2 regions of the Chelatococcus sp. GCM10030263 genome follow, and region 2 is predicted to be linked to the other one. Evidence: predicted binding sites of a transcription regulator. Region 2 holds the regulator's gene; the other holds the start of a gene.

Region 1 (15,046 bases), on a different contig from region 2:
TAGCGGCGGCGGTCGTCGCCGTGATGGGGCATGTCGACGGCAAGCCACAGGCTGTCGCGGGCGCGCGGGGCCAAGCGCGCGAGGAGATCCTCGATCTCCGGGCCGGGCTCGCGCGGGGCGATTACCGCGAGCAGAAGCCCCCAGAGATGCGCCTCCAGATCATCCAGCGTGATGTGGCACTCGCCCTTTGGCGCGCGCAATTTGCCCAATGTGAGCAGCCGGCAGAGCCGGCCATAGGCGGCGCGGTCGCGCGGATAGGCGAGGATGTCGGGCGTGCCGTCGGTGAAGACGAGGCGCACGCCGACCGCGAGCTTGAGCCCGGTTTCAGCGGCATCCGTCTCGCGCATGGCGACGAGCGCCCGCACCACGCCGGCGAGCGAATTACGGTCGGCGATGCCGATGCCGGCAAGCCCCATCTCCGCGGCGCGGACCACCAGTTCCTCCGGATGCGATGCCCCGCGCAGGAAGGAGAAATTGGTGGTGACGGCGAGCTCGGCATAGGCCATGGGGTCCCGTCCTCAGGCGAAAAGCCCGTGCAGGAACCATTGCGGCCGCCCCGGCTCACGCTCGTAGAGGCCGTCGCGATAGAGCCAGAAGCGGCGCCCGGCGGTATCTTCGACGCGGAAGTAATCCCGCGTCGGCCGGGTGGCGATCCACCATTCGCCGGCGATGCGCTCCGGCCCCTCGGCCTTGGCAACTTCGTGCAAGGCGCGGCGCCAGCGGAAGCGCGCCGGCGGGCCGTCCGGCACTTGGGCGATGACCTCGACCGGCTCCGGCCGATCGAAGAGGCGCAAGGGACGCATGGGGATCGCCGACCCTGTCGGCCAGTCCTGCCCGCCGGGGGCACGAAGCGCCGGCAGAATGCGGGCCGCCTCTTCCGGAATATGCGTGTCGCGCGCCACGAAACGCGCAACACGGCGGATGCCGAGCCGGGCGCTCAACCGGTCGGCTAGATCGCTGATGAGCGCCTGCGCCCCCTCGCCGGCCATGCCGGCGTGGAGATCTTGGCGATTGAGGCTCTCCTGGCGGGCGTCGAGCGGGTCCGTCGCGCCGATGGCGAGCCGGATCATGTCGAAGCCGAAGCCGGGGTCGATGGGATCGGCAAGCGCGTCGAGCTTGAGGGCAAAGAGCCGGTCGATGGTCTCGGGATCGCGCAAGGGCCGGCCGGTCTCGATGCGGATGCGGCGAAGCTGACCATCCGTGCGAAAGAAGGAGGCCTCGTAATCCCGTGCGCCCTCCCCGCGCCGCTCCAGCATGCCGGCGAGATCGGCCGCGAGCCCCTGCAGCACGCAGCGCACGGCGGTCGCCTCGGCCAGCGGCTCGGGAAAGCGGCGCTCGGCGATCAAGGCCGGCGGCGGCCGGCGCGGGGTGATCGGCTCCTCCAGCCGCCCGAGCGCCCTGTCGAGCGCGAGGAGCAGCCCTCGCCCGAAGCGCGCGGCGAGCGGCGCCCGGGCGCGCGTTTCGAGATCGGCGATGGTGAAAAGCCCCATGCGTTCGAGCCCCTGCACCACCTCGCCGGCAAGGCCGAGGGCTGCGACCGGCAGAGGCATGAGGGCCGCAGCCTCGCCACCCGCCGGCACGATACCGCCCTCGCCGAAGCGCGCCACCGCCCGCGCCGCGCCGGGTGTGGAGGCGATGGCGGCGCGCGTATGGATGCCCTGCGCCAGGAGCCGGCGAATGAGCTCGCGCCCCAGGGCCCGTTCGCCGCCGAAGAGATGCGCGCAGCCGGAAATGTCGAGCATCAGCCCAGCCGGGCCGTCGCCGGCGACGAGCGGCGTGAAGCGGTCGCACCAATCGGCGATGGCCTCGCACAGGGCGGCATCGGCCGCGAAATCGGCCTCCGCCACAGTGAGATCGATGATCATCGCGCGGGCGTCGGTCAGCGCCATGCCGGGCTTGAGGCCGAGCCGGGCGGCACGCGGATCGATGGCCGTCAGCCGTAGGGCGTTGTTCTCCTTGGCGACGACGACGAGCGGCCGCTCATCCGGCGGCACGATGGGGCGGCTGCCACGCCGCAGGCGGTCGATGGGCAGCAGCGGGAGCCAGAGGGAGAGATAGCGGCTCGCAGAAGGCACGGTCATGACCATCCCACTCCATATTCCAGGCGCCCGTGATCCCGCGCCGGTGGCGCAGCAACGCGACGCGAAAGGCCGGCCGCGCCGGCCCGTGGCTTTCCACGCCCGGCACGCGCTGCAGGGCTGTGGAGGGCGCCGCGGCAACTTCCCAGCGGATCGCCGCCGCGCTCGCATCGGGCGTGGCGGCGGCGCGCAGGAGAATGCCCGTCACGCCGTTTTCGCGGGCCAGGAGCGCGAGCCGCCGGCTCGTCGTCAGATCGAGCAGCTTCGGCTCTCCCCAAGGCTCGACGACGACCGCGCCGATGCCGCGCGTCGCCAGGGCATCGCCCGCCGCCCGCAGCACGTCGCGAGCATCCGCGCCATGCACGAGAAGAATGCGGCCCGGGTCGACGCCGAGCGCGGCGAGCCCATGGGCATGGAGTTCGCCCCCTTCGCGCGCGACAAAATCCTGCCGGATCCACACGATCGGTGCGCCACGGGCAATGGCGCGCGCCGAAAGGCAGACGGCAAAGCCGGTCGCCGGCCCTTGGTCCGCCGCCGTGGCGGCGAAGACCTCGTGCAGGAGACCGCCAGGCATGGCGCCCAAGGCGGCATCGGCAGCCGGGTGCCCAAGGCGGAAGACGGGGGCGCTTCCCCCATTCTCCGCACCATAGGGCTCCAAGCCGGCAATGCTCCGCCGGAGCGTGGCAACGATGGAACTGGCCACCGCAGTCACTCCCGATCTCTCAAAAATGTTCCTATTTTGTTCTTTATGACTCCGGCCCTGCCCGGGAGTCAACCGCTCTTGGCGATCCTGATCGGAATCCGCCTCTGTGTCTCAGGGCGGCGAGACGGAGCCCGGCTGTGACGCTTCAGCCCTGGCCGCTCCGGGCAGCAGGATGTCGCGGCAGCGGCGCGCCTCCGCCACCACAAAATCGATGAAGGCGCGGTTCGGGGCCGTCTCCTTCATATCCTTGTGAACGATGAGCCAATAGGCGCGCGCGAGCCGCACCTCCTCGCCGAGCACCGGTACGAGCCGCGGCTCGGCGGCGGCCATATAATGCGGCAGGACGCAGAGCCCCGCGTCCGCCACCGTCAGCGCCATCTGCGCGATAAGGCTCGACGACTGGAAGGATGCGCGCAGCCCGGGCAGGATCTCACCGAGATAATCGAGCTCGGGCATGACGATGAGATCGTCGATATAGCCGATGATCCTGTGCTGCGAGAGATCGCTCCGCCGCATCACCGGCTCCGTCCGCGCGAGATAGTCCCGCGACCCGAACAGGCCGAGGGAGTAATCGGCGATGCGGCGCATGATGACGCGCCCTTCGAGTACCTGGCCGACGGTGATGGCGATATCGGCCTCGCGCTTCGAGACGGACAAGAGATGAGGCATCGGCGTGAGCTGCACGTCGAGGCCGGGGTGGGCCTCGCCGAGGCGCCCCAGACGCGGGGCGAGAAAGGCGCAGAGAAAGCCCTCGGGGCCCGCGACGCGCAAGGTGCCGGTGACGGTGGAGGAGGCCTCCGTCAGGTCGCGGTTCGCCGCCAGGCTCGCCGTCTCCATCTCCTCGGCCCGCCGCAGCAGCCGCTCGCCGGCCGCCGTCAGCACATGGCCGCGTGGGCCGCGCTGGAAGAGCGGCGTGCGCAAGGCTTCCTCGAGCGCGCGAATGCGCCGGCTGACCGTCGCCTGGTCGACGGCTAGCCGCCGGGCTGCCTTCGCGGCACTGCCGGCACGCGCCGCCACCAGAAAGAACTGGACGTCTCCCCAGTCGAAGCCGGCGTTGGAGGATATGGATTTCTGCATTACCTGATCGGCGTTCCGGCCTATAGTCTGGCTATAAAAGCAGAGCTATCGTCACCCCACGAGAGTCAAGGGGGACCATGCCAGAATCAGGTCCAATGAAGGTTTACCGCTGGCCGGCATCTGGGGCACCTCACCCTCGGCTTGAGGGGGAGGCTATGTCACATGGTCGGCGGGCACTGATTGACCTCTCCCTGCTTGCGGGGAGAGGTCGGGCGCGAAGCGCCCGAGTGAGGGGGAACTTCCTACGGCCAACAGTTGACGCTCCTCACCCTGTCCCTCTCCCCGCAAGCGGGGAGAGGAGACGCAAACGCCGCATGCAGTATCCCTGCCCCCGGTTTGTACGGACAGCCCCATGACCGAGCCGACCTTCGACGCCGTGATCATCGGCGGCGGCACCGCCGGCTGCCTCCTGGCGAACCGCCTGTCGCGGGACCCGGGAAACAAGGTTTGCCTCATCGAGGCGGGCGGCCGAGACAACTGGATCTGGTTCCACATTCCCGTCGGCTATCTCTTCGCCATCGGCAATCCGCGCTCGGACTGGATGTTCAAGACGGAGAGCGAGCCCGGCCTCAACGGCCGCGTGCTCAATTATCCGCGCGGCAAGGTGCTCGGCGGCTGTTCCGCCATCAATGCGATGATCTATATGCGCGGCCAGCGCGCGGACTACGACCATTGGCGCCAGCTCGGGCTGGAAGGCTGGGGCTGGGAGGATGTGAAGCCGATCTTCCGCCGCCATCTCGACCATTTCCTGGGCGATGGCGAGCATCACGCGGTGGGCGGCGAGTGGCGGGTCGAGCCGCCACGCGTGCGCTGGGCGCTGCTCGACGCCTTCATCGAGGCGGCGGTCCAGGCCGGCATTCCCCGCACCAATGATTTCAACACCGGCGACAACGAAGGCATCAGCTATTTCCACGTCAACCAGAAGAACGGGCGGCGGTGGTCATCGGCGCGCGGCTTCCTGAAGCCGGCCCTCGCACGGCCCAATCTGAAGGTGGAGACGCATGCGCAGGTGACGCGCATCCTCTTCGAGGGACGGCGGGCGGTGGGCGTCGAATTCCGCCAGGGCGATAGGCTGCGCCAGGTGCGGGCGCGGGAGGTCGTGCTCGCGGCGGGGGCGGTCGGCTCGCCGCATCTCCTGCAGCTTTCCGGCATCGGCGACGCCGACCTGTTGCGCGAGCACGGCATCGATGTCGTGCACCATCTGCCGGGCGTCGGCGAAAACCTGCAGGACCATCTGCAGCTGCGACCGATCTTCAAGGTGAGCGGCGTCCGCACCCTGAATGAGGATTACCGCTCACTGATGCGCAAAGGCCTGATGGCATCGGAATATGCCTTTCTCCGTCGCGGCCCGCTGACCATGGCGCCGTCGCAGCTCGGGGCCTTCACGCGCTCGTCGCCGGAGCAGGCGACGCCCAATCTGCAGTTCCACATCCAGCCGCTCTCGCTCGATAAATTCGGCGATGCGCTGCACCCCTTCCCGGCCTTTACGGCGAGCGTCTGTAATCTCAGGCCGACGAGCCGCGGCACGATCAAGCTGAAATCGCCCGACCCGCTCACGCCGGCGGCGATCCGCCTCAACTCGCTCGCCACCCCCGAGGACCAGCGGGTGGCCATCGATGCGCTGCGCCTCGTCCGGCGGGTCGTCGCCATGCCGGCGCTCGCGAAGTACAACCCGCGCGAATACAAGCCCGGCGATCACCTGCAGAGCGACGAGGAAATCCTGCAGGGCGCGCGGGAGACGGGCACGACCATCTTCCACCCGGTCGGTACGGCCAAGATGGGCCGCGACGATGACCTCACGGCCGTGACCGATCAGCGCCTGCGCGTGCGCGGGATCGAGGGACTGCGCGTCATCGACGCCTCGGTGATGCCGACGATCACGAGCGGCAATACCAATTCGCCGACGCTCATGATTGCGGAAAAAGGGGCGGAGATGTTGCTGGAGGACTGGGCTGCGGCCGCGTCGATGCGCCGGTCGGCATAGCCGCGGGTGAGCGGATGGCGCGCTGCCGCAGCAGAAGCTGGGCGGCGTCCGGACCACGCGCGCCATCGATCAACCGTTGGCCGGCGGCTGTGTCGAGAACGTCAGTGAGCTTCGCGTCCTCCTGCCGGAGGAAGCCGCGCGGGGCGAGCTTGCCGGCGAGGAAGAGCTCGATCATGGCGACGCAGCCCGCCGCGGTGGTGAGCTGGATGGCGGCGAGTTCCGGCGTGCCGTCATAGCGCAGGATGATGCTCTCCTCCTCCATCTGTCCGCCGCGTTCGCCGATGCCGGTGACGAAGATCACGACCACGTCCTTGCGCGTGAAGGGCGCGGCACGGCCGAGGATCGAACGCATGGTCGCGCGATCCTCGGCGAGCCCGAGGCCTTGCAGCAGGAGCTTCATGACATCGGCATGGCCGGGGTAGCGCAGGGTCTTATAGGACAAGTCCTCGACCTTGCCGGCCAGCGTCTCGGTCAGGGTGCCGAGCCCGCCCGAGGTGTTGAAGGCCTCATAGGCGACGCCGTCGATCATTACGCTTTCGAGGCCATCGAGCGCGGGCACGTGGATGGGCTTGCCGCCGGCGATGATCTCGCAAGGATTGCAGTATTCGTTGATGAGGCCGTCGATGGACCAGGTCACGTTGTAGCGCAGCGCATTGGTCGGATAGAGCGGCAGCGCGCCGACGCGCATCCTGATCGCCTTCACGCGCGCGAAGCGCGAGGCCATGTCGGCGCCGAGCACGCAGATGAAGCCCGGCGCCAACCCGCATTGCGGCATCAGGGCGACATCGGCACCGGTCGCGATCTCGCGAATGAAGGCGGTGGTCGCGACATCTTCCGTCAGGTCGAAATAGTGGGTGTGGGTATCGACCGCCGCCTGGGCGATGGCCCTGTTCAGGAAATACGGCAGGGCGCTGACGACGATCTCCTGATGAGAGAGCGCCGCGCGCAGGGCTTGCTGGTCGGCAGCATCGATACGCCCCGTGGTGAAGGCCTCCTCAGCCGATCGCGCCACCGCCTCCTCGCTCGCATCTGCCAGCATGACGGCATGGCCGTCCTCCGCGAGCATCGCAGCGATCGCCGCGCCGATATGGCCGGCGCCGAGCACCAGGATCTTGCGAGAGTGACTCGTCATGGGCGCTCTCCATCCGCGGGGAAGGGCGGCGGGCAGCGATGACTTCTTGCCGCCCAAGCGCCAAGCGACCGATCCGCATGCGCTGCGCAAGGCACCCTTCCCGAGCCATCAGGAATAGGTCAGAGACGTGAATTATTCCTCACGGCGTCAGGCGAAAAGGCGCGCAATCGCCTCGGGGAGGCTCCGACGCCGGACCAAAGCAGCCCCGCCTCATCACGATTTTTCGATCACCGCGCAAGCGATCCGCGAGCCCGCCTCGCCGGACGGCTGGCTGGCATAATCATCCACACCGTCATGGATCACCAGCGCAGCGCCGTTGCTGTCGAACAGGGCAGCCCTATGCGCCGCGTCGCCGGACGCCAGAGTGACGTTGGGGTTGAACACCTCAGCCCTCAATACCCCGTCGGCGGCGACGAATTGATTGGGCATGTCGCCGGCATGAGGGCCATGCTCATCCTTGAAGCCATGGCGGCGATCACCCGGCCCGAAGTGTCCGCCGGCGGATTCGAAGCCCGACGCCGCATCACAACGGCCGGTCTCGTGGATGTGAAAGGCGTGCTCGCCTGGCGGCAGCCCTTTGAGATCGAGGGAAACGAGCACGCCGCTCGGGGTTTCGGTCAAGGTCGCGGTGCCGATCGACTCGCCCTCGACATTGTGGAAGGTCGCCTTGACGGTCGGCGTGGACTGAGCCAAGGCCGCGAGGCCCGTACTGCCGGCCACCAAGAGTCCCAATAACAACGGCTTCATGAACACCTTCCTTGTCTTAGAGCGCTTTCGAGCGAAGTGGACAGGAGCGAAAAAGGTTCCAGTCCATCGATCCTCCTTCGCTATCGCGGCGCGAACCGGACAGCAACGGGGCGCGCCGCGGCGCGCCCCGCTTCGGCAACCCGCAAGAAAGGCTCAGATCCTGCGCGCCGTCGCCGGCTCGCGGAACCTCGGCAGCGCGCTCCAGACCTTTCTCCAAAAGTCGCGGAAAGTGGTCTTGCGCGCAATGGCACGCGCCTGCCCTGCAACTGCGCGCGACGTGATCGCGCCAACATAGTGACAGTCGCAGAAAAGGTTATGCGCTTCCCACTGGGAGAGATCGAAGAACGCTACCGCGTCGCCCAAGGTGTCGCCCTTGAGCCCTTGCCCACGTAGGACGGGATCCGCATAGGCGATCTCGAGCGGCGAATTGTCCGCGCGCAACGCCAAACGTGCCTCACCATGTACATATTCCATTCCGGACAGGAGCTTCAGCGGCCCGGTATGCTCTTCGAGCAAGTGAGCCAAACGCTCTAATCTCTCCCGCCGCAGAGAACGCGACGCTTCCTGTGTGGCCGGCGTGACCGTTCCGGCCGGCCTGATCTCGTCCAATGTCCTGTATTCCATTTGATCTCTCCCTCACGAAAGACGTGCCCCTCGCCAAGATCACACCGGGGAGACGCGTCGCCGGTCGTCCGCGCAGGGGTGCTTCGCGCCGCGTTCAAGGACGGCGGCGGATAGAGGTGGTGCGTCCCGACATCGATCGCGGGGCCGGAGGGCTGGCAGATCGCGCCACCATTGTTCCACGCAGCGGCACCGGGTGGTCACATCCCATCGCGGCGGCGTTGCGCGCACGCCCTGCTTGGCCAGCGCAATACGGGTGACCTACAGGTCACCGTCCGCTTCATCGCCTCGTCGAAGCATAAGCTTGCCCGATCCGAAGTCCGCGTTAGAAAAGGCGGGTGCCTCGTTCCGGCTTCATGCTCCACGACCCACTCATCGGTCCGAAGCGATCGGCTGCAGGGTCTATCCGATCATGGCTCGGCCTGCCGCTGGAACCCCGCACGGCAGATATGGCCGGACCATATCTTTCGCTCCTATTCGGATCTACAAAAGATAGATCACAAGTCTCTGGTGTCCACCCCGCGGAGACGGGACGATGACGAGAGAAACCGGCTTTTTCATCAAGCCGCATGTTGGGCTGCCGATCACAAAGACGAAGCCTCTACGAGAACCATTGTCGCGCTTTCCGGTTCCGCCGACTAGCCCCAAATTCAGGAGCTCCGAACGTTTTGATGGTTCGAACGTTGTTCTTTCGAGACGCTCCGGGCCGCATGCCCGGCGGGGTCCCCGGCGAGGAGCCTGGCCATGACACATGAAGCCTCCACTCTCACCCATTGTGCCATCCATGCCCGCGATGGCGAGATCGGCAGTGTCGTCGATCTCCTCTTCGACGACGACAACTGGACCGTGCGCTGGCTCGTCGTCGATACGGGGAACTGGCTTCCGGGCCGGCAGGTTCTTCTGCCCTCCTCGCATCTCGACGCCATCGACGCGGACCAACGCAGGATCGCCGTTGCGCTGACGCGCGAACAGGTCAAGGCGAGCCCGGGCGTCGAGACCCATCTGCCGGTCTCACGTCAGGCAGAGGCCGCCATCTACGGCCATTACGGCTGGGATCCCTATTGGTTCGGCCCCGTCGGCCTCACCGGCGCCGGTATGGGCTATCCGGCCGCACCGCCCTATGTGGCGCCGGACATCGCCCATCCCGCCGAGGGGCCGGACGGCGGCCGGCCCGACGCAGACGAGAGCCCGAGCGTCGAAGACACGCATCTGCGCAGTGTCAATGAAGTCACCGGCTACGCCATCGCGGCGCAGGACGGCGACATCGGCCATGTGGAGGATTTTCTCATCGACGAGAACAACGGGGCACGGCCGTGGTCCATCCACCATATCGTCGTCGATACGAAGAACTGGTGGCCGGGCAAATTCGTGCTGATCACGCCTGACGAGGTGCAGGACATCCGGTGGAACGACCGGGCGATGCAAGTGCGCCGCAGTCGCGAAGAGATCAAGCAGGCGCCGGAATATACCCCGCAGAGCAGCCGTTCAGCGCTGGGCTTATAACCGGGCCGAGCCCTTCACTGGGCGAGGAAGCCACCATCGACCGGCAGCGTGTGCCCGGTCACCATGGCCGCGGCGGGGCTCGCGAGATAGAGGATGGCCGCCGCGATGTCCTCCGGGTCGGCGAGGCGCCTTAGCGGCGTCATTTCCTCGATGCGACGCATCAACTCCGGCTGATCCAGAAGCGATCTTATGAAGGGCGTGCGCACATAGGTGGGCGCGACCGCATTCACGCGGATGCCGTTCGGCGCCCATTCCACCGCCAGTGCCCGCGTCATATTGACGATCGCACCTTTGGTGGTCTGATAGGAGATGTTGGGATAGAGCCCGCCGCCCGAGAGTCCCATGATCGAGGCGACATTGACGATCGCCCCCGGCCGGCCGGCCGCGATCATGAGGCGAGCTGCTTCCCGCGCGCAAAGAAAGCTGCCGGTCATATTGACCGCCACGACGGTGTTCCAGTCCTCGACCGAGACGTCGAGCGCCGGCTTGCGAATGGCCGTGCCGGCGCTGTTGACGAGAATGTCGAGCCGGCCGTGACGCGCCGCGATGGCATCGAAGGCCGCGCGGACTGCCTCCGCATCGGCGACATCGACGGTGATCCTCTCGACCGCCTCGCCCTCTTGGGGCGCTCGGTCGAGCACGACGACGGTCGCGCCGGCCTCGGCAAGCGCCCGCACGCTCGCCTGACCGATACCGGAATCGCCGCCGGTCACCGCAGCCACTGTGCCGTCAAGCCTGAACAGCATTGGAAGATTGGTCGCGCTCATTCTGTCCCTCTCGCCGGCAAGCTTACAACGTCAGTGCCGGAACGTAACTCATCAAGGCGAGCACCAGGAAGCCGACCGCATAGAAGGGCAGAAGCTCCTTCACGGTCTGGCCGATACTCGCCTTTGACAGCATGCTGCCGATGAACAAGGTCGTGCCGACCGGCGGGGTATAAAGCCCGATGGCAAGATTGACGACCATCATGATGCCGAGTTGCACGAGATCGATGCCGTAGGAATTGGCCAGCGGCACGAACAAGGGCGCAAGCAAGAGAATAGCGGCCGGCAAATCGACGAACATGCCAGCCACCAGCATCATGACATTCATGAGCAGGATGACCGAGACCTTGCTGTCGAAATTGCCCTTGGCCCAGTCGAGGAAGCGCTGCGGCACCTCTTCGAGCGTGAGAATCCAGCCGGCCACGGTCGAGGCCATGATCAGAAGAAGAACGACCCCGGTCGCCATCCCCGCGGTGTAGACCGATGATTTTACGCGCTCCCATGTAAGGTCTCTATAGAAGAAAGCCGACACCAGCATGGCATAAACTACGGCTGATGTGCTGACCTCCGTCGGCGTCAACACGCCGAAACGCAGAGATATCAGAACGAGAACAGGCATCAATAGTGCCGGCATGGCGTAAAGACCACGCCGGATCATCTGCGGCCAGACGACCGGCTCGCGTTGATAGGGAAAGCCCCGCAGCCGCGCGCTTACGTTGCAGACCACCAGGAAGCCGACCGCGAGGAAGAGCCCGGGCAGAACGGCGGCGAGGAAAAGATGGCCGATCGAGGCGTTCGAGACGAGCGAATAGAGGATCAGCGGGATCGAGGGCGGAATGAGGATGTCGATCGTCGAGGCCGCGGCGATCGTCGCGCCGCAGAAGGCTCTCGGATAGCCGTTCTTGATCTGCCAGGGGATCAGCAGCTTGCCGAGCGCCGTCGCATCCGCCACCGCCGAACCGGAGACACCGCCGAACAACGTGGAGCCGAGCACGCTCACCTGTGCATGCCCGCCACGGAACCGCCCGACGAGATCCGTGGCGAAGTCCATGAGATGCCGGCCGAGCTTGCCGGTCATCATCAGTTCCGCCGCCATGACGAAGAAGGGAATGGCGATCAGCGGAAAGCTCTGGGTCGGCACATAGAGCTGCTGGATGATGCCGTAGAGGGACAGATAATCCGACGACATCACGCCCAGCGTCGCCCCGACGAGGAGCGCGTGCGAGATCGGGAAGGAGAGCGCGAGCAGCAGAAAGAAACTCGTGACGAGGATGAGGCTCATGTCACCGCTACTCCCGGCTCGGTGAGATCCACCTTGACCTCCTCATCGCCGAGCAACTGCCGGGCAAGCGTCGTCAGGCTGCAAAGCCCGACGAGCGCCAGCCCGGCGGCGAGACAGCCGTAGCCGACACTCCAGGGGATTTGCAGTACCGGTGTCGTCTGGTCGTTGGCGATGATGGCATTCTGCATCGCATACCAGGCGAGCAGGAGATAGACGGTCGCCGTGACCGCATGGATGAAAACCGAAAGCGCCAGCCGCCAGCCGCCGGTGAGCACGCTGAGCAGGAGTTCGCTCGCCACATGTGCGCCGCGGCGCGCGGCCTGCGCGATACCCGCCATCACGAAGATCGCAAAGAGCAGCTCGGTGAGATCCGGAGCGAAGTTCAGGCCGGATTCGAAGAAATAGCGCAGTCCGACGACGACCGTCAGCAGCGCCAAAAGGCTGAGACCCGACAGCAGCATGAGGCCGTTGCAGGCGCGTTCGACGAGATATTCGATGGCCTGTGCAACGGATACGGCGCGCCTTCGCCACATGGTCCGCTCGTCCTTCTGCTTCATGCCGATCAAGTCGGGCGTGAATTTCGGATCATTCGATCACAGGAACGCGGGAGTTCTCCGCGTTCCGTCAGTTGCCCTCTGAAGTGGATGAGCGGTCTTGGGTTCCCCAGCAGCAAGAAGACCGTCCCCCGCCTAACCTCTTCTCTGCTTCAGGCGGCGCGCATCGCCCGCAATTGCTTGACGAAGTCGCCGAAGGGCTTCTTCTCCCAATTGTCCCAGACCACTTCGGTCGCCTTCCGGAAGGGCGCCGTATCCACCGTGTTCAGCGTGAGGGAGGGCATCTTCTTGAACTCGCCCATGAGCTTTTCTTCCGAGTCGGCCATGGCCTTGCGTTGGAAGGCGGCGGCCTCGGTCGCGGCTTCGCGGACCATGACGCGATCGTCGTCCTTGAGCCGGCGCCAGGCGGCGGTGCTCATGATGAGGCCGGTCGGCTCGTATTTATGATTGGTGAAGCTGATATATTTCTGCACCTCGTAGAGCTTCGCCGCGTAGATATTGGCGAGCGGATTCTCCTGCCCGTCGACGACCCCGCTCTGCAGGGCGAGATAGACCTCGCCCCAGCTGATCTGCTGGGGATTGGCGCCCATGGCCGAGAACATGTCGACCGTCGCGGCGTCGAGGGGCGTGCGGATCTTGAGCCCCTTGAAGTCCTCGGGCGTGTGGATGGGTCGCTTGTTGTTCGAGGTCTGGCGGATGCCGTTGCACCACCAGGACAGGAAAACGACGTTCTTGGCTTCCAGCCGCTTGGCGAGCTCCTGGCCGATCGGACCATCGAGCATCGACCAGGCCTGCGGCAGGGTGGAGACCAGAAAAGGCAGCCCGATCGCCGACACCTCTGGGGCGACCGACAGAAGCGCCCCCTGCCCCAAGGCGCCGAAATCCAGCGTGCCGGTGCGTAGTGCCGCCATGTTGGTATTCTCGTTGCCGAGCTGCTCGGACGGCGCGACGTGAACGGTAATACGGCCCTTGCTCTTGGCCGCCACGAGCTCGGCGAATTTGTCCGCGCCCATGCCCTTGGGGCTGGAGGGCGCGGAATTGTGGGCGAGCGTCAGCTTGATCTGCGATTGGGCGGATGCGCGCGCCATGGGCGCCATGAGCCCTGTGGCGGCGAGGCCGAACGTCATCTGTCGACGGGATATCAGCATTGCTTCCTCCTCCTGTGCGACGCCTGCGGCGTCTTTTTTGATCTTTGGGGCCGCCTCCTCGGTGAACCCTTCAGCTAACCCGGGCCTTCCGGCACCGGCGCGTCGGCGCGCAGAAGGCCTGCCGCTTTCAGCTCCTGCCAGAAGGCCGCCGGTATCGGATGGCGCATCCATTTGAGATTGGCGCGCAACTGGTCGGCATTGACCGGGCCGGGAATCACCGCCGCGACCGCCGGATGGGCGAGCGGGAACTGAAGCGCGGCCGCACCGAGCGGCACGCCGTGGCGCTCGCCGATCTCCTTGATGGCGCGCGCCTTCTGCAGAACGGGATCCGGGGCCGGCTGGTAGCCATAGGTCGCGCCAGCGACGGGGCCGATGGCGAGAATGCCGGACGCGAAAGGCGCGCCGATGACGACCGAGGCGCCGCGGGCCTGGCACAGCGGCAGTTCCGCGTCGAGCGCCTCCTGGTTCAGCAGCGTATAGGGCATGGCGACCAGGAAGAAATCGATCGAAAAGCGGTCGAGGAATTTCGGGATCATGCCGAGGCGATTGATGCCAGCGCCGATCGCCGCGATCTCGCCCGCCGCCTTGAGCGCGGCGAGCGCCGCAAAGCCCCCACCAGCGTCGAGCTCGTCGAGGCGAGCCTCGACCGCCGCGGGGCTTCCCAGATGGCTCTCGTCGAGATCATGGATCAGGAGCGCATCGATCCTGTCGATCCCGAGACGCAGCAGGCTCTGCTCATAGGAGCGCAGCACGCCGTCGCGCGTGTAATCGAAGGTCGGGCTGAAGGGCAGCCCGCCGCGCCAACGCTGCTGGCTCGGGTGGTCGGGATCTGTGCAACGCTGGTAGACGCGGCCGACCTTCGTGCTGAGACTATAGGACGCGCGCGGCTTTGCCCTCAGCACTGCGCCGAAGCGCAGTTCGCTCTTGCCGTTGCCGTACCAGGGCGAGGTGTCGAAATAATCGATGCCGGCGGCATAGGCCGCCTCGATGGTCGAAAGCGCCTGATATTCGGGAATGCTCCCGCCGGCGTCGCCCAAGGTGGCGCCGCCGAAGCCGAGAACCGGCATGGCGAGGGTCGTTTGTGCAATCTGGCGGCGCTGCATCGGGTCCACGACTTGCCTCCTTGGCACGACTTGCCTTCCGCGAGAGTGGGTCACGCATCCATCGGATTGGGTGCGGGCACGGCCGTCAATCGGTAGAGGTCGGATGCCGTGCCGCTGAACAGGGCAGTCTTCTCGTCGCGGCTCGCGCCGGCCACTATTCGCTTGAAGGCATTCCACAGCACCCGATAGCTGCAGCTTCCCTTCTCGACCGGGAAATTGCTGCCGAAGAGGGCCCGGCTTACGCCGAAGACCTCGACCGCGGTTTCTACATAAGGTGCCCAGGCCGCCGCGAGTTCGGCAGAGGATGGCGGCCTCTCGCCCGCGCCGAAGCCAAAGCCCATGACGCGCAT
Region 2 (15,046 bases):
GATCGTCACTGGCGAGGCAGCTAAATATGCGGCCTTCCGCAAGGCGACGGCGGCGCTAGCCGCATCCGGCACGGTGACGCTGGAACTCGCCCTCGCGGCCATCCCTATGGTGGTCGCCTACAAGGTCTCCCGGCTCGAAGTTCAGGCCCGGCATTTCATTACGGTGAAGAGCGCGAGCCTGCCGAATATCATCCTCGACGAGCCGGCCGTGCCGGAATTCCTGCAGTGGGACTGTGTGCCGGAGCGGCTCGCATCCGCGCTTCTGCCGCTCATCGGGGACACGCCGGAGCGGCGCGCACAGGTCGCCGCCTTCGACCGCGTCGCCGACGCCATGAGTATCGGCATGGAAAAGCCGAGCGAGCGAGCGGCCGACATCATCGCCCAGCTGCTCGCAACAAAAAAGGGGCCCTGAGGGCCCCTTTCGGTAGTGCTCGGTACGCGCCTCGTCGAAGGCTTACGAGCGCTGCGCCATCGGCACATAGCCGCGCTGCGGCGAACCCGTATAGAGCTGGCGCGGACGGCCGATCTTCTGGGAGGGGTCCTCGATCATCTCCTTCCACTGGGCGATCCAGCCGACGGTGCGCGCGAGCGCGAACAGCACGGTGAACATGGAGGTTGGGAAGCCCAGCGCCTTAAGGGTGATGCCCGAGTAGAAATCGATGTTCGGATAGAGCTTCTTCTCGACGAAATAATCGTCGTGCAGCGCGATGCGCTCAAGCTCGAGGGCGACGTCGAGAAGCGGATCGTCCTTGATGCCGAGCTCGCTGAGGACCTCATGCGTCGTGCGCTGCATGATCTTGGCGCGCGGATCGTAGTTTTTATAGACGCGGTGGCCGAAGCCCATGAGCCGGAACGGATCGTTCTTGTCCTTGGCCTTCGCGATATACTGCGGAATGCGCTCGGGGGTACCGATCTCGGCCAGCATCTTGAGCGCCGCCTCATTGGCGCCACCATGCGCCGGCCCCCAGAGGCAGGCGATGCCGGCGGCGATGCAAGCGAAGGGGTTGGCGCCGGACGAACCGGCCAGGCGCACCGTCGAGGTCGATGCGTTCTGCTCGTGATCGGCGTGCAGGATGAAGATGCGGTCGAGCGCGCGGGCGAGCACCGGATTGCTGACATATTCCTCGCAGGGCACACCGAAGCACATGCGCAGGAAGTTCGACGTGTAGTCGAGATCGTTCTTCGGATACATGAACGGCTGGCCGACGGAATATTTATAGGCCATGGCCGCCAAGGTCGGCATCTTGGCGATCATGCGCATCGAAGCGATCATGCGCTGCTGCGGATCGGAGATGTCCGTAGAGTCGTGATAGAAGGCCGAGAGCGCGCCGACCGAGGCCACCATCACGGCCATCGGATGGGCGTCGCGCCGGAAGCCCTGGAAGAAGCGGTTCATCTGGTCGTGAACCATCGTGTGACGGGTCACGACATAGTCGAACTCCGCCTTCTGACTGGCGGTGGGCAGTTCGCCGTAAAGCAGAAGGTAGCAGGTTTCGAGAAAGTCGCCGTGTTCGGCGAGCTGCTCGATCGGGTAGCCACGATAGAGCAGGATGCCCTCGTCGCCGTCGATATAGGTGATGGCGGATTCACAGCTTGCCGTCGAGGTGAAGCCCGGGTCGTAGGTGAACATCCCGCTGTGCTTGTACAAGGCAGCGATGTCGACGACGCTCGGGCCTATCGACCCATGCTTGACGGGTAGATCGATGGCCTGGCCATCAACAGTCAAGGTGGTTGCCTTGTCGCTCATGGGTATTTCCTTTTGCTGAGACCCAGCGAAGCCGTGGCCGCCGAACCTAGGAACGATGCAAAAGTCCTGCGGCAATGAACTACAGGCCGGCCGAGAAGCTATGTACTTTGCTGTCCGGCCCGTTTCGGACATGTAAAACGGCCTGATCGACAAAGAAATCGCTCAGGATCAATAGCTTGATGCCCGCTCTCCCCAGAGAAGTCATCAATGGTCGCCCATGCTCTAGCTCATCCGCGACGGGGGTTCAAGCAGGCCCGGGTCATGGCAGCTGATCACTTATGCGCGCCAGGCTCTCCTCACGTCCCAGGACCGTCATCACGTCGAAAAGGCCGGGCGATGTGCCCCGTCCGGTCAAGGCCGCACGCAGCGGCTGCGCCAGCTGGCCGAGCTTAAGCCCAGCCTCGGCGGCAGCCTGACGGACGGCATCTTCGATGGTTGCCGCGTTCCAGTCGCTCAAGCCCTCGAGGATCGGCAGCACGGATGCAAGGCGCTGCCGGCCTTCGTCGTTCAGGATGGCGGCTGCCTTGGCATCGCAGGAAAGCGGCCGCTTCGCATAAAGAAACCAGGCGCCGTCGAGAAGTTCCACCAGCGTCTTGGCACGCTCCTTGAGGCCGGGCATGGCCGCGAGGAGCTTCTCTTTCAGCGCCGGGTCGAATGACGGCCCAAGCCCGCGCTCCGGGCCGATCTCCGGCAGAATATCCTCGATCGCCTTGACCAGCGCCCCGTCGTTCGCCGCGCGCATATAGTGACCGTTGATATTCTCGAGCTTGGCGAAATCGAACCGGGCCGGTGAACGGCCGATGGAGCCGAGATCGAAAGCCGCCATCATCTCCTCGGTCGAGAAGATCTCCTGGTCCCCGTGGCTCCAGCCGAGCCGCACCAGATAGTTGCGCAGCGCCTCCGGCAGATAGCCCATGGCGCGGTAGGCATCGATGCCGAGGGCGCCGTGCCGCTTCGACAATTTCGCCCCGTCCGGCCCCAGGATCATCGGCACATGCGCCATCTCCGGCGCCGGCCAGCCGAGCGCGTCGTGGATCTGCTTCTGCCGGGCGGCATTGGTCAAATGGTCGTCGCCGCGGATCACATGGGTCACACCCATGTCGTGGTCGTCGACGACGACGGCGAGCATATAGGTCGGCGTGCCGTCGGAGCGCAGGAGCACGAGATCGTCGAGATCCTTGTTCTGCCAGACGACGCGTCCCTGGACGTGATCCTCGACGACCGTCTCGCCTTCGGTCGGCGCGCGCAGCCGGATCACCGGCTTGACGCCGGGCGGCGCCTCCGCGGGCGAGCGATCGCGCCAGCGCCCGTCGTAGCGCAGCGGTCGGCCGGCGGCGCGCGCCTCCTCGCGCATCGCTTCGAGCTCCTGCGGGGTGGCATAGCAATAATAGGCGTGGCCGCTGGCGAGGAGCTCCTCCGCCACCTCACGATGCCGCGCCGCGCGGGCGAACTGGTGGATGGCCTCGCCGTCCCAGTCGAGGCCGAGCCATTTCATGCCGTCGAGAATGGCGGTGATCGCCGCATCCGTCGAACGTTCGCGGTCCGTATCCTCGATGCGAAGCAGCATCTTGCCGCCGTGCCGGCGCGCATAGAGCCAATTGAACAATGCGGTACGGGCCCCGCCGATATGCAGGAACCCGGTGGGGGAGGGGGCGAAACGCGTAACGACGGTTCCGGTCATCTCAGATGTCTGCTCTCTCGTACGAGGATGAACGGACGACGGCAGGAGCTCCCCTCAAAGAAGCTCTCGCCAGCGGTGGCGCGTCGTGTAGCATGATGCCTTCCCGGGGGTAAGAACTGTTTCCCGAAGTCCCATGTCGTCACGCGAGCCGGTCTCCGCCGCTCTAGCCGATGGTCGCGCCCGTGCTGCCAGACGATGGCTGGCCGCTGCGGCCGGCGACGACCCCGCACAGCGGCTTCTCGGAGCCCTCCGGCGGGCGCTTGCCCTTGAGGCGGAACGGCGACGCCTTTTCCTTTGGCTGCCGGTTGCCTTCAGTGCCGGCATTCTCCTCTATTTCGCCGCCGACGCCGAGCCCTCGTTGTGGCCATCGCTCACGGGGGCGGGGTTGGCGGCGGCAGCTGCCTTCGCGTTGGGTCGTCACCCACGCGCGATGAATATGGCGATCGCCGTGGCTATGGTCATGGGAGGCTTCGCGACCGCCACCTGGCGCACCCGTGAGGTATCGGCGCCCGTCCTCGCGCGGCCGATGATCGCCAAGCTGCGCGGGCTCGTACTCTCTGTCGACCAGCGGCCGGCTGGCCCGCGCATGGTCCTGCGCGTCGAGACCTTCGGCAGCCTCACTATCGCCGAGCGGCCCGTACAGGTCCGCGTGTCCATGAAGCCGGGCACATCGGTGAAGGCCGGCGACTTCATCGAAGCCACGGCGCGCCTTCTGCCGCCGCCCACGGCCGCCCGGCCGGGCGGCTATGATTTCGCCCGCGACGCCTTCTTCGACGGCCTCGGTGCCGTCGGCTCCCTTGTCGGCAAGGTGACGGTCGCCGCGCCGCCCGCGCCACCGGATTTCTGGACGGCTCTCGCCATCGCCGTCGATGTTGCCCGCAACCGGCTGACGGACCGTATCGCCCAAGCCTCCGGCGGCCAGGAGGGGGCGCTCGCCGCCGCCCTGGTCACCGGCAAACGCGGGCTGATCACGGAAGACGTGAATGACGCGCTGCGTGCCGCCGGCATCTATCACATCGTCTCCATTTCAGGGCTGCACATGGCGCTTGCCGCCGGCAGCCTGTTCTGGGCGGCGCGCGCGGTGCTCGCACTCATCCCCGGCCTCGCGCTCGTCTGGCCGGTGAAGAAACTCGCGGCCCTCGTCGGCATGACAGGCGCCATCGCCTATTGCCTCTTCTCCGGCGCGGAGGTCGCCACCCAGCGTTCGCTCGTCATGACGCTCGTCATGATGGGCGCCATTCTCATCGACCGCCCGGCTCTCTCCATGCGCAATCTGGCGCTTGCGGCGCTCATCTGCCTTGCTATTCGGCCGGAGGCGCTGCTCGGTCCGAGCTTCCAGATGTCCTTCGCGGCGGTTGCCGGCATGATCGCCTTCGCAGTCCAGCCATCGGGGCTGTTTGCCGGGCGTCCCGCAGGGGCCGGAGGATTGGCACCGCTCCACGGCATCGGGCGATGGGCCTTCCTTGTCATCTTCACCACGGCGATTGCTACCATCGCGACCGCTCCCTTCAGCGCCTATCACTTTCAGACGCTGAACCCGCTCGGTCTCCTCGGCAACGCCCTGGCGCTACCGCTGATCGAGCTCGCGGTCATGCCGCTGTCGGTGCTCGGGATCTTCGCTTCCGCCTTCGCCCTCGATCAACCCGTCTGGTGGCTCATCGGCCAGGCGACGGCGCCGGTGCTCGCCGGCGCCAAAATGGTCGCCCTGCTCGACCGCTCAACCGTCATCGTGCCGGCGCTCGCGCCCGCCGCTCTCGCCTTCTTCAGCGCGGCCATCGTCTGGTCCACGCTCTGGACGACCGCCCTGCGGTGGTTGGCGATCGTCCCGGCCGCCCTCGGCGCCCTGTCGGCGCTCGCTCCCAGTCGGCCCGATGTCTATGTCGATCGCAGCGGCGCCGGTGCGGCTGTCCGGGAGAAGAGCGGACAATTGATCGTCCTCGGCCGGCCTTCCGATTTCGTTCTCGAACAATGGCTCAGAGCCGACGGCGACGGGCGCGCGACCGATGACCCGGGCCTGCGCGGCGGTGCCCTCTGCGACCGCTTCGCCTGTGTCGCGAAGCTCCCCGACGGGCGCAGCATCTCGCTCGTCCGTGACAAGCGCGCATTCCCCGACGATTGTCGGCGTGCGGTCGTCATCGTCACTCCGCTCGTCGCCCCCAATTCCTGCGCGAGTGCTACGGTGCTCGACCGCCGCGCACTCGACCAGTCGGGCGCCACCACGCTCACCGCCACCGCCGAAGGCTTTGCACGTGTCACCGCAAGTTCCACCGCGCAGCGCCCCTGGACCGGAACCAAGCCACACCGGCCAGCTTCGCCGGCGCCCGCGCCGCCCCCGCGACCACGGATCGACAATCTCGACCCACTTGATGCCATCCCTTCAGCGGCAGCCGACATCGACGACCCGTCGGGAGCAACGCCCACCGGCGATGCGCCAGGCGGCGAGGGCGATTCTCATACGCCGTGAGCGTCGACCAGCGATCAGCAGTTCTATCGCGGGCCGACCGGCAATCGATCAGTAGCGCCGCAGAAGGCTCACGAGCTTGCCCTGGATCCGCACGCGGTCGGGACCCAAGACGCGTGTTTCATAAGATGGATTGGCCGCTTCGAGCGCAATGGATGACCCGCGCCGGCGTAGCCGCTTCAGGGTCGCCTCCTCATCGTCGATGAGGGCGACGATGATGTCGCCCGTATCGGCCGTCTCCTGACGGCGGATGACAACCGTGTCGCCGTCAAGGATGCCGGCTTCGATCATCGAATCGCCACGCACCTCCAGGGCGAAGTGCTCGCCGCTGGTGAGCATCTCCACCGGCACTGCGATGGTGCTGCTGCGGGATTGAATGGCCGAGATCGGCGTGCCCGCCGCGATCCGGCCCATGACGGGGACGGGGACCATCTTCGGCGAGGATTCGCTTTCGACAGCCGCCGGTGGCAGGCTGCGCACGCGACCAAGCCCCCCCTCGACAACGCTCGGGCTGAAGCGCCCGCGCGGCGTGATCGCGCCATCGGGCAGACGAATGACCTCGAGTGCCCGCGCCCGATTAGGCAGCCGGCGGATGAAGCCGCGCTCTTCGAGCGCAATAATGAGCCGATGGATACCGGACTTGGACTTGAGATCCAGTGCCTCTTTCATCTCATCGAAGGAAGGCGGCACGCCGGTCTCGCGCAGCCGCTCGTGGATGAAGCGTAGAAGCTCGTTTTGCTTGCGCGTCAGCATCTGCCGTGAACCCCACCTTGGTCGTGGCCACCGTGGCCGAGATCATCCGGTTTCAAGATCCGATCAGGACTGTTGGCCAGATATCACTTTTGGCTAAGCGTCATTGTTGGCCAAGAGTCGGAAACAAATCATGAACGACCATAGCTGTTCCCTGTGTGTTCCGCAAGAGTTAAGGCAACGGGACGTGCATGGATAGCCTCGAGGCGTGCAGGCCCTATGCCCCCGGGGGATGAACAGGCAGAGCGGCCTCCTCGCTATTTTCCGCACTGGTCCCGTCATGGGAGAAAGTCGGCGACTGGGAGCCGAGACGCGACTGTTGCCTTTGACGGGCCCTCACGTGGCGTTTCGAAAGCCATGATTCACGCCCTCGTCGCGGTTTCAGACCTGTATCAGACCGGATTAGATACCAGTATCCTGGTGGTCCTTTTCCTTGTCCCAACGGACTTGGTGCGAACGTCGGCGGGCAACTGGCCTGACGCGGAATAATGAGACCGGCCGCAAAGTACCGCTACTCTGAACAGCGCCGCCGCTTGTCTTATAAGTTCCGAAGTGTGGAAAGAAATCACGGTTCAAGGCGAGCCGACGCTATGCCACGTTCGGCGTTGCGGCCCTGTCTAGGCCAAGCGTCGCCTGGATTCTGGGCCGTGCATCCGCCGAGGCGCTTGTCCACGCCTGAGAGCGGTTTTATCGAATGCACCACTTGCGGCTCGGCTATGCATCCGCTACGATACATGTATCACGAGATGGTGCTGCCATGACCTCAGATAAGACCGGACTGCTGGTACAAGCGCTTCGCGAGGCAATCGAGCGGGGCACTTATAAGCCTGGAAGTGCAATTCCTTCGGAGCGGCAGCTCATGGAGGAGTTCTCCCTGTCGCGGACAACCATCCGACGGGCAATCGATGAACTGGTGAGTGCCGGCCAGCTCGAGCGACGGCCTGGCAGCGGCACCTTCGTGACCGAGCCTATGCGGCCGTCTGCCGTTGCATCCAGTCACTCGCCGACACTGGCGCTGATCATTCCGACCTTCTCGAGCCCGTTCTATGGCGAGATGATCGACGGGATGGAACAGGAGGCGCGCCGTCATGATCTGCGCATCATGGCGAGCCAGTCGGCCTATTCGCCGGATAGCGAAAGCGACCACTTGTCGGCTGCCGCGGCCGATCCGGCCGTCCGGGGAGCCATCGTTGCACCGGCCCATGTCGACAGGCCCGTGCCCGGCGCATTGAGAATGGTGCAGGCCGGCAAGCCGCTGGTCTATCTCGGCCGCTGGCCGAGAGGACTGAGGACCGACAGCGTCAGCACCGACTATCTGGTCTCCGCTAAGCTCGCGGTGGATCATCTCATCGGACTAGGCCACCGGCGGATCGCCTATGTGGAAGGTGCGCCGCATCTGCCCGGTTTTTCCCCCTTCAGCGGTTACCACGAAGCGCTGAAGGAGGCGCGCATCGCGCTCCAGCAGGATCTCGTCTGCCTCCCTGACTTGCCGTCGGAGGAAGCGGGCCAAGAGGCGATCGCGGGGCTCATTCGCCGTGGCATCGACTTTACCGCCGTTTTTGCGCGCAACGATGTCACGGCGGTCGGCGTCATGCGGGCGCTGCGCGAGGCGGGGCGTCGCATTCCTGAGGATGTCTCGGTCACGGCTATCAACAACAGCCTCCTGTCGCGTTCACTCGATCCGCCGGTGACCAGCGTCGATCCTTTCCCAGCAACGCTCGGACGGCTCGCCTTCCGGCTTCTGCACGAGCGCGTCGCAGGCATCTATTCCGGGCCGCCGATTCGTATCACCCTCGATCCGACGCTCGTCGTGCGCACCTCCAGCGCGCCTCCGGCAAGATCTCAACGCAGCGACGGCTCGTTGATCACGCCCTTCATCGGCCAAGCCGCTGTTGCTGCGAGGCGATAATCGAGGGTAACGCGAAGACCTTCGGCGCGTGACGGGGGAAAGCACAATCGCCGAGATCCGGCATGCAATAGGGCTCGCTGTTTACGCGTCACGGCCTCCTGTGGGATGGGCTCAGGGCCTAAATAGTAAATCATATTCGTTATCGTCCATAAGTATAATTGAAGTTTCATAAAAGACCTCTACGAGAGAGATTATAATAATTCGAAATCCATGGGAGATGTCATGAAAGTCAGCCCGGCCCTTGTTCTGACAGCCGCGTTCCTGGCCCTGCCATTTATCGGTGACGCAGCGCTTGCCGCGCCGAAACGCGGTGGCGTCATCAATGTGGCGGTTGTCGGAGAACCGCCGACGCTCGATCCCATGGCCTCGACCACCGATCTCGTCGGCATGGTGACACAACACATCTTCGAGACGCTCTATACCTTCGGCAAGGACTGGAAGATCGTGCCGCTGCTCGCCGAAGATCTTCCGCAGGTCTCGCCGGACGGCAAGATCTACACGATCAAGCTGAGATCCGGCATCACCTTCCACGACGGCAGCGCGATGACGTCGGAGGATGTCGTCGCCTCCCTCAAGCGCTGGACGGAGGTTGCGACCCGCGGCAAGCAAACGGCGCCGAAGATCGCCGCGATCGAAGCACCCGACGATTCGACCGTCCGGATCACGCTGAAGGAGCCTTATGCGCCGCTGCTCGCGCTGCTCGCCTTCAACAATGCGGCGGCCGTCGTCCTTCCGGCTGAAGACCAGGCCGTGCCGCTCGTCAAGGTCGTCGGGACCGGCCCTTATGTGCTGAAGGAGCGCCGAGCCGATCGCTACATCCAGCTCGCGCGTTTCGACGGCTATAAATCACGCAGCGGCGAAGCAGACTTTTACGGCGGCGCGCGCAAGCAATATCTCGACGAGATTCGCTTTGTCCCGGTCCCGGATCCCAACACGCGCGTCCAGGGCGCGATTGCCGGCCAGTTCACCTATGCGGATTCGCTGCCGGTCGAGTCGTTCGAACGCCTCAAGGGCGGCAAAAGCGAAGCCGTCGTGCTCAAATCCTTCGGCTGGCCGGTCTTCATGATGAACACCAAAGAAGGTCTTCTTGCCAATCTGGATATGCGCCGCGCCGTCCAGGCGGCGCTCGCGCCGGACGATATGCTGCTCGCCGCCTTCGGCTCGAAAGACTTCTATTCGCTGGACGGCGCGCTTTATCCGGAAGGCTATATTTGGCACACGGAAGCCGGTGCCACACTCTATAATCAGGCCGATGCCGAGAAGGCGAAGGCTCTGCTCGCGGAGGCCGGCTACAAGGGCGAGCCGCTCGTCATCCTGACGAGCCGCCAATATCCCTTCCACTACAAGATGGCGGAAGTCGCCAAGGCCTATCTCGAACAGGCCGGCTTCAAGGTCGACATGCAGGTGGTGGACTGGGCAACCCTCACCGATCGGCGCGCCGATCCCAAGCTCTGGAACATCTACATCACGCACAGCCCCTTCCTGCCGGAGCCGGCGCTGTCGAGCTACATGTCGGATGCCGCCCCGGGTTGGTGGGCGAGCGATCTCAAACATCAGACCGTCGGTCCTTTCAACACCGCGGTCGATCCGACCGAGCGAGCGAAACTGTTCGCGAAGGTGCAGGAGGCCGTCTTCACCGAAGTGCCCTTCTACAAGGTCGGCAATTTCAACGCGCTCTCCGCGAAGGCGCCGAACCTCCAAGGCGTCACACCGGCCCCCTGGCCATTCTTCTGGAATGCCTGGCTGGAGTAGGCGCCAGCGAGTTGCCGGGCCCGCAGTGGCCGAGTGTGCCTGATCAGACCGACCGTAGAGTAGAGTTATCCCGGGACTTTTGACATGATCGACGCCTCTTTCCCCTCCACTGAGCCGATCGCCGTGCTGTTGCGTGACGTACGGCCGGTGGGCTTCGGCGCCGATCAACGCGGCGACCCGACCGACATCCTGATCGACGCGCAGGGCCTGATCGCAGCAGTTGGCCGATCCATCTCCCCAACCGCGGGGCAGCGCGTGATCGACGGCAGGGGCGCCTATGTGTCACCGGGCTGGGTCGATCTGCACGCCCATGTCTGGCACGGCGGAACGGATATCTCGATACGGCCGTCGCAGGCGGGCATGCGCCACGGCGTCACGACGATCGTCGATGCGGGGTCGGCGGGCGAAGCCAATTTCCACGGCTTTCGCGAATATGTCATCGACACCGCGCCCGAGCGCATCCTCGCCTTTCTCAATGTCGGCTCCATCGGCCTTGTCGCCTGCAACCGCGTCAGCGAGCTCGCCGACATGCGCTCGATCGATCTCGAGCGCGCGCTCAAGGTCATCGACGCCAATCGCGACGTCATCGTCGGCATCAAATGTCGGGCGAGCGGCGTCATCCTCGGCAGCTGGGGCATCACACCGGTCAAGATCGCCAAGAAGCTCGCCCGCATCGCCGGGCTGCCGATGATGGTGCATGTGGGCGAAGCGCCGCCGACCTTCGACGAGGTGCTCGAGCTGCTCGATCCGGGCGACATCGTCACGCACTGCTTCAACGGCAAGGTCGGGTCCTCGATCGTCGAGGACCGCCATCTCTGGGATCTCGTCGTCAAATGCGCCGAGCGGGGCGTGCGCCTCGACGTTGGCCATGGTGGCGCATCCTTCTCGTTCAAGGTGGCGGAGACGGCCATCGAACGCGGGTTGATGCCCTTTTCCATCTCGACCGACCTGCATATGCGGTCGCGCGATTCCATGGTGTGGGACTTGGCTACGACGATGTCGAAGCTGCTGTCGGTCGGCATGCCGCTGGAGGCGGTCGTGACCGCCACGACCACGGCGCCGATGTCGGCGGTCGGCCTGCCGACGGACGGTCTTCTCGGCATCGGCAGGCAGGCGGAACTGACGATCTTCGATCTCGTCGATGCCGATCTCGCGGTCGAGGATGCCCAGGGCCAGACGGCGACCCTGCGCCGCCTGTTCGAACCCCGTTTCGCGATCATCGGAAGCCGCGTTGTCGAGGCAGCCCGCTATCAGCCGGCGGCACCGACCGGGCGCTACCGGCTGTCCTGTTGCTGAGGAAAATACCTTTCAAAGTTGCCGCCGGGGGAAGGGGGCGATCCATGGGGATCTCGAAGGAGGACATAGGGCAGCCGTCGTCCAATGCCTTCTTCGGGGTCCCCATGGATGCGATTCAAGGCCCGGCAAACCCTCCATGTGCGCTCGATAGAGCGCTCCACCGAGCCGCCTTCGGCGCCGGGTAAAGCACCATCGGGAGATCGCAGTGAGCACCACGGACATCCGCAGCGCATTGGGCCTCAGGCCGATCATCAATGTGTCGGGCACGATGACGGCGCTCGGTGCCTCGATCGTCGTGCCCGAGGCGGTGGACACCGTCGCGCGCATCCTGCCGCAATTCGTCGAGATCAACGATCTGCAGCGGCAGGCGAGCCGCGTGATCGTGCGCCTCTGCGGTAGCGAGGCAGGCTTCGTCACCGCTTCCTGTTCGGCCGGCATCACACTGGCGGTGGCCGGCGCCATGACGGGAGCGGACCTCGCCGCCATCGAACGCCTGCCGGATACGCGAGGGCTGAAGGACGAGGTGGTGATCCTGTCCGGCCATCTGGTGGGCTACGGAGCACCCGTCGAGCAGGGCATCCGGCTCGCCGGTGCCAAGGTCGTGCCCGTCGGCCAGGTGACGAGCGCCCAGGCCTACCAGCTCGCCGGCGCCATCACCGAGCGAACCGCGGCCGCCGTCTATGTCGTCTCCCACCACACCGTGCAATTCGGGCAGATCCCGCTCGATGAATTCGCGATGATCGCCCATGAGCGGGGCGTGCCGGTGATCGTCGATGCCGCCTCGGAATATGACCTGCGCGGCTTTCTGGCCAAGGGAGCGGATGTCGCACTCTACTCCGCGCATAAATTCCTCGGCGGGCCGACCGCCGGCATCGTTGCCGGCCACAAGGATCTCGTGCGCGCCGCCTTCCTGCAGAATACCGGTATCGGCCGGGGCATGAAGGTCGGCAAGGAAAGCATAGCCGGCACAATAGCCGCGCTGGAAGCCTGGGAGCGCCGGGACCATCAGGCGGTGCGGGCGCGGGAGAGGGCGGCCCTCGCGCTCTGGCAGCGCGAGCTGGCGAGCCGCACGGGGATTACCGCGACCATCGTCGCCGATCCCACCAATAACCCGCTCGATCGCCTCAAACTGGCGGTCGATCCCCAGGCCGCGCATATCACCGCCTGGGACTTGACCGATGTACTCGCCGCCGGCGCACCGCCGGTTATCGTGCGCGACCACGAGGTGGAGCACGGCTATGTCTTCCTCGATCCCTGCAATCTCCATCCTGGCGAGGAGGAGGTCGTGGCGCAGCGGATCGGCGAAGAGCTCGACCGGGCGGCCCGCTCGAATACCATTATCGCAACGTCCCTGATCGAGCGGAGAAAGCGGCGCGTTGACAGCCTGCTACGCTGGCCGGACTGAGTAGGGCACTTACTGCCATGCGACGAATAATAGTTAATAATAAACCATCTAAGGGATGAGAATTCGTTAACAGGCGTTTCATTGACGAAATACTTTCCCCGTCGTTAGCTTACAGCGTGTGGAATTGTCCACCACGCACGGGAATAGAACTCCCTGTGCTTGGATAACCTTGGGGAGGTTAACCATGGCATGTCACTTTCGAGTCGCCGGCAACATCAGCAGTTCCGACAAGCAGGGCTTTGATCGGCGCTGGAATGCACCAAACCTCTATATCGTGTATTTGCCCACAACTGCAGACGAAGTCTTATATGCAATGCGGCAAATCGTCGACGAAGGAATATTCAACCAAGACGAAGTACAAATCACGTGCGGTCGACATTGTTACGAGGGGTTCGTATATAACGAAAAGACAAAAGTCATTATAGATGTGACGGGGCTCAAGGGCTTTGGCATCGACCCCAAAAGGGGCTATTATATCGACGTCGGTTATGGCAATTGGGACATGTACCGGCTATTCAACAATATGTACGGCCGCACCATCCCGGCGGGATCATGCTACTCTGTCGGCTTAGGCGGTCATATCACTGGCGGTGGTTACGGATTCCTGTCGCGTTTTCTCGGATTGTCGATCGACTACGTGACGGGCGTCGACATCGTTGCCTTTCCCGGTGGAAAGCCTGAACTCATCCAATGCGACGTGTCTGCGCCGGAAACGGCCGAGCTCCTTTGGGCCGTTCGAGGCGGGGGAGGTGGTAATTTCGGGATCATTACACGCTACTATTTCGCCGACCCACCGCGAGCTCCCGACGACATCTATCTGAGCACAATCAACTTAAAATGGGATTCTCTCACCCCGACGCAGTTCCAAGATATCCTCAACCTGTTCTCTACGTACGAATGCAGTCAGGATCCGGACACTTGGAAACAGCACAATATCTTGCATGTATTCCACAAATCGGCCCCCAATGGCATCGTTCTCTCCTCCTTCGCTTGCTATGACCAGATTATTCACGGAGATCGATCGGCCTTCGAAGCGAAATTGAACGCCGACATCTTGGCTCGCGAAGACCGCTACAAGGGGGTCGCTCCGATCTCGCACGACCCCGTTCCGCGCATCGGACATCCCTGGGTCGACGACGGTCGGGTCTTTACACCGACAAATAATTTGCCGTACCGCCGCTATACCTATCTCGAGGGAATGCAGGCCCTGAGCGGTTCCGGGCCGAACCGCTACGGCAAATACAAGTCGGCCTATATGAAGCGTGCCGTGCCGTCCGAGCAGGGCATGGCCATGTACCAGTTCATGACGTCGAATGACTTCCCGGGATCGGATCTCTCGGCGAGCTTGTTTCAGATCGATTCCTATGGCGGACGAATCAACAGCGTTGCCTCGAACGCGTCCGCTATTCCGCAACGTTCGTCGATCATGAAAATACAGTATCAAACCTATTGGTTCGAAGATTCGGATGAGGGTGCCAACTCGGCGCTGGCTCAGGCGAACATGTCCTGGCTAAAGACCATGTATGCGCGCATCTACAGCGGGTATGGCGGCACCCCCGACCCTGTGGAAGACAGAACCGGCACGGTAGACGGCTGCTATTTCAACTATTGCGATACAGATCTCGGCGTGAACAATGGCCCACACACGCCTTACGCCAATATCAACAAAGCAATGAGCCTCTATTTCGGCGAAAACTACCTTGGTGGTTCCAGTTTCAGCCTGCTGGGCGCAAAGAAAAACTGGAACCCTTCCGATTGGTTCCGGAGCGCCCAGTCGATCCCGGTCGCCTGACGGCCTGAGATGCTTCCGAAGGAGCGCGCGGGGAATCTCTACCCAGGCCCCGTTTGTTCCCTACCGCCCCACGAGCCGCAAGATGCGGCAGCGCGCACCGGCTTTCTCGGCCGGTGCGTGTGGCGGGCGCAGCACGAGCGCCCCGGAGGCGGCGAGCGTGCTGAGCATTGAGCTGTCCTGCCGGCCGAAGGGCCGCGCGAGCGGCAGGTCATTCGGTCGGTCGATGAGCTCGGCGCGCAGATAATCCTGGCGG

What was found. The regulator LexA, encoded in region 2, represses DNA repair genes until DNA is damaged. The targets are predictions, from matches to a motif close to TGTTCNNNNTGTGTTCNG.
Region 1: ACFQU1_RS19110 (ImuA family protein) is a predicted target of LexA. The motif match lies at 2,808-2,825, and genes of this name have one in related genera.

Annotation. Positions count from the first base shown of each region.
Region 1 is NZ_JBHTDB010000009.1:35,516-50,561, reverse strand. It holds gene ACFQU1_RS19120 (error-prone DNA polymerase) at 1-506, opposite strand, end outside; gene ACFQU1_RS19115 (DNA polymerase Y family protein) at 519-2,081, opposite strand; gene ACFQU1_RS19110 (ImuA family protein) at 1,981-2,781, opposite strand; gene ACFQU1_RS19105 (LysR family transcriptional regulator) at 2,893-3,858, opposite strand; gene ACFQU1_RS19100 (GMC family oxidoreductase) at 4,211-5,842, shown strand; gene ACFQU1_RS19095 (saccharopine dehydrogenase family protein) at 5,766-6,974, opposite strand; gene ACFQU1_RS19090 (superoxide dismutase family protein) at 7,188-7,721, opposite strand; gene ACFQU1_RS19085 (hypothetical protein) at 7,875-8,345, opposite strand; gene ACFQU1_RS19080 (PRC-barrel domain-containing protein) at 9,087-9,845, shown strand; gene ACFQU1_RS19075 (SDR family NAD(P)-dependent oxidoreductase) at 9,860-10,612, opposite strand; gene ACFQU1_RS19070 (TRAP transporter large permease) at 10,635-11,891, opposite strand; gene ACFQU1_RS19065 (TRAP transporter small permease) at 11,888-12,424, opposite strand; gene ACFQU1_RS19060 (TRAP transporter substrate-binding protein) at 12,598-13,593, opposite strand; gene ACFQU1_RS19055 (aldo/keto reductase) at 13,668-14,696, opposite strand; gene ACFQU1_RS19050 (amidohydrolase family protein) at 14,747-15,046, opposite strand, start outside.
Region 2 is NZ_JBHTDB010000016.1:423,871-438,916, reverse strand. It holds gene lpxB (lipid-A-disaccharide synthase) at 1-412, shown strand, start outside; gene gltA (citrate synthase) at 455-1,747, opposite strand; gene gltX (glutamate--tRNA ligase) at 2,007-3,428, opposite strand; gene ACFQU1_RS24355 (ComEC/Rec2 family competence protein) at 3,562-5,892, shown strand; gene lexA (transcriptional repressor LexA) at 5,941-6,642, opposite strand; gene ACFQU1_RS24345 (GntR family transcriptional regulator) at 7,397-8,548, shown strand; gene ACFQU1_RS24340 (ABC transporter substrate-binding protein) at 8,771-10,300, shown strand; gene ACFQU1_RS24335 (amidohydrolase/deacetylase family metallohydrolase) at 10,385-11,596, shown strand; gene ACFQU1_RS24330 (aminotransferase class V-fold PLP-dependent enzyme) at 11,802-13,001, shown strand; gene ACFQU1_RS24325 (FAD-binding protein) at 13,186-14,793, shown strand; gene glp (gephyrin-like molybdotransferase Glp) at 14,854-15,046, opposite strand, start outside.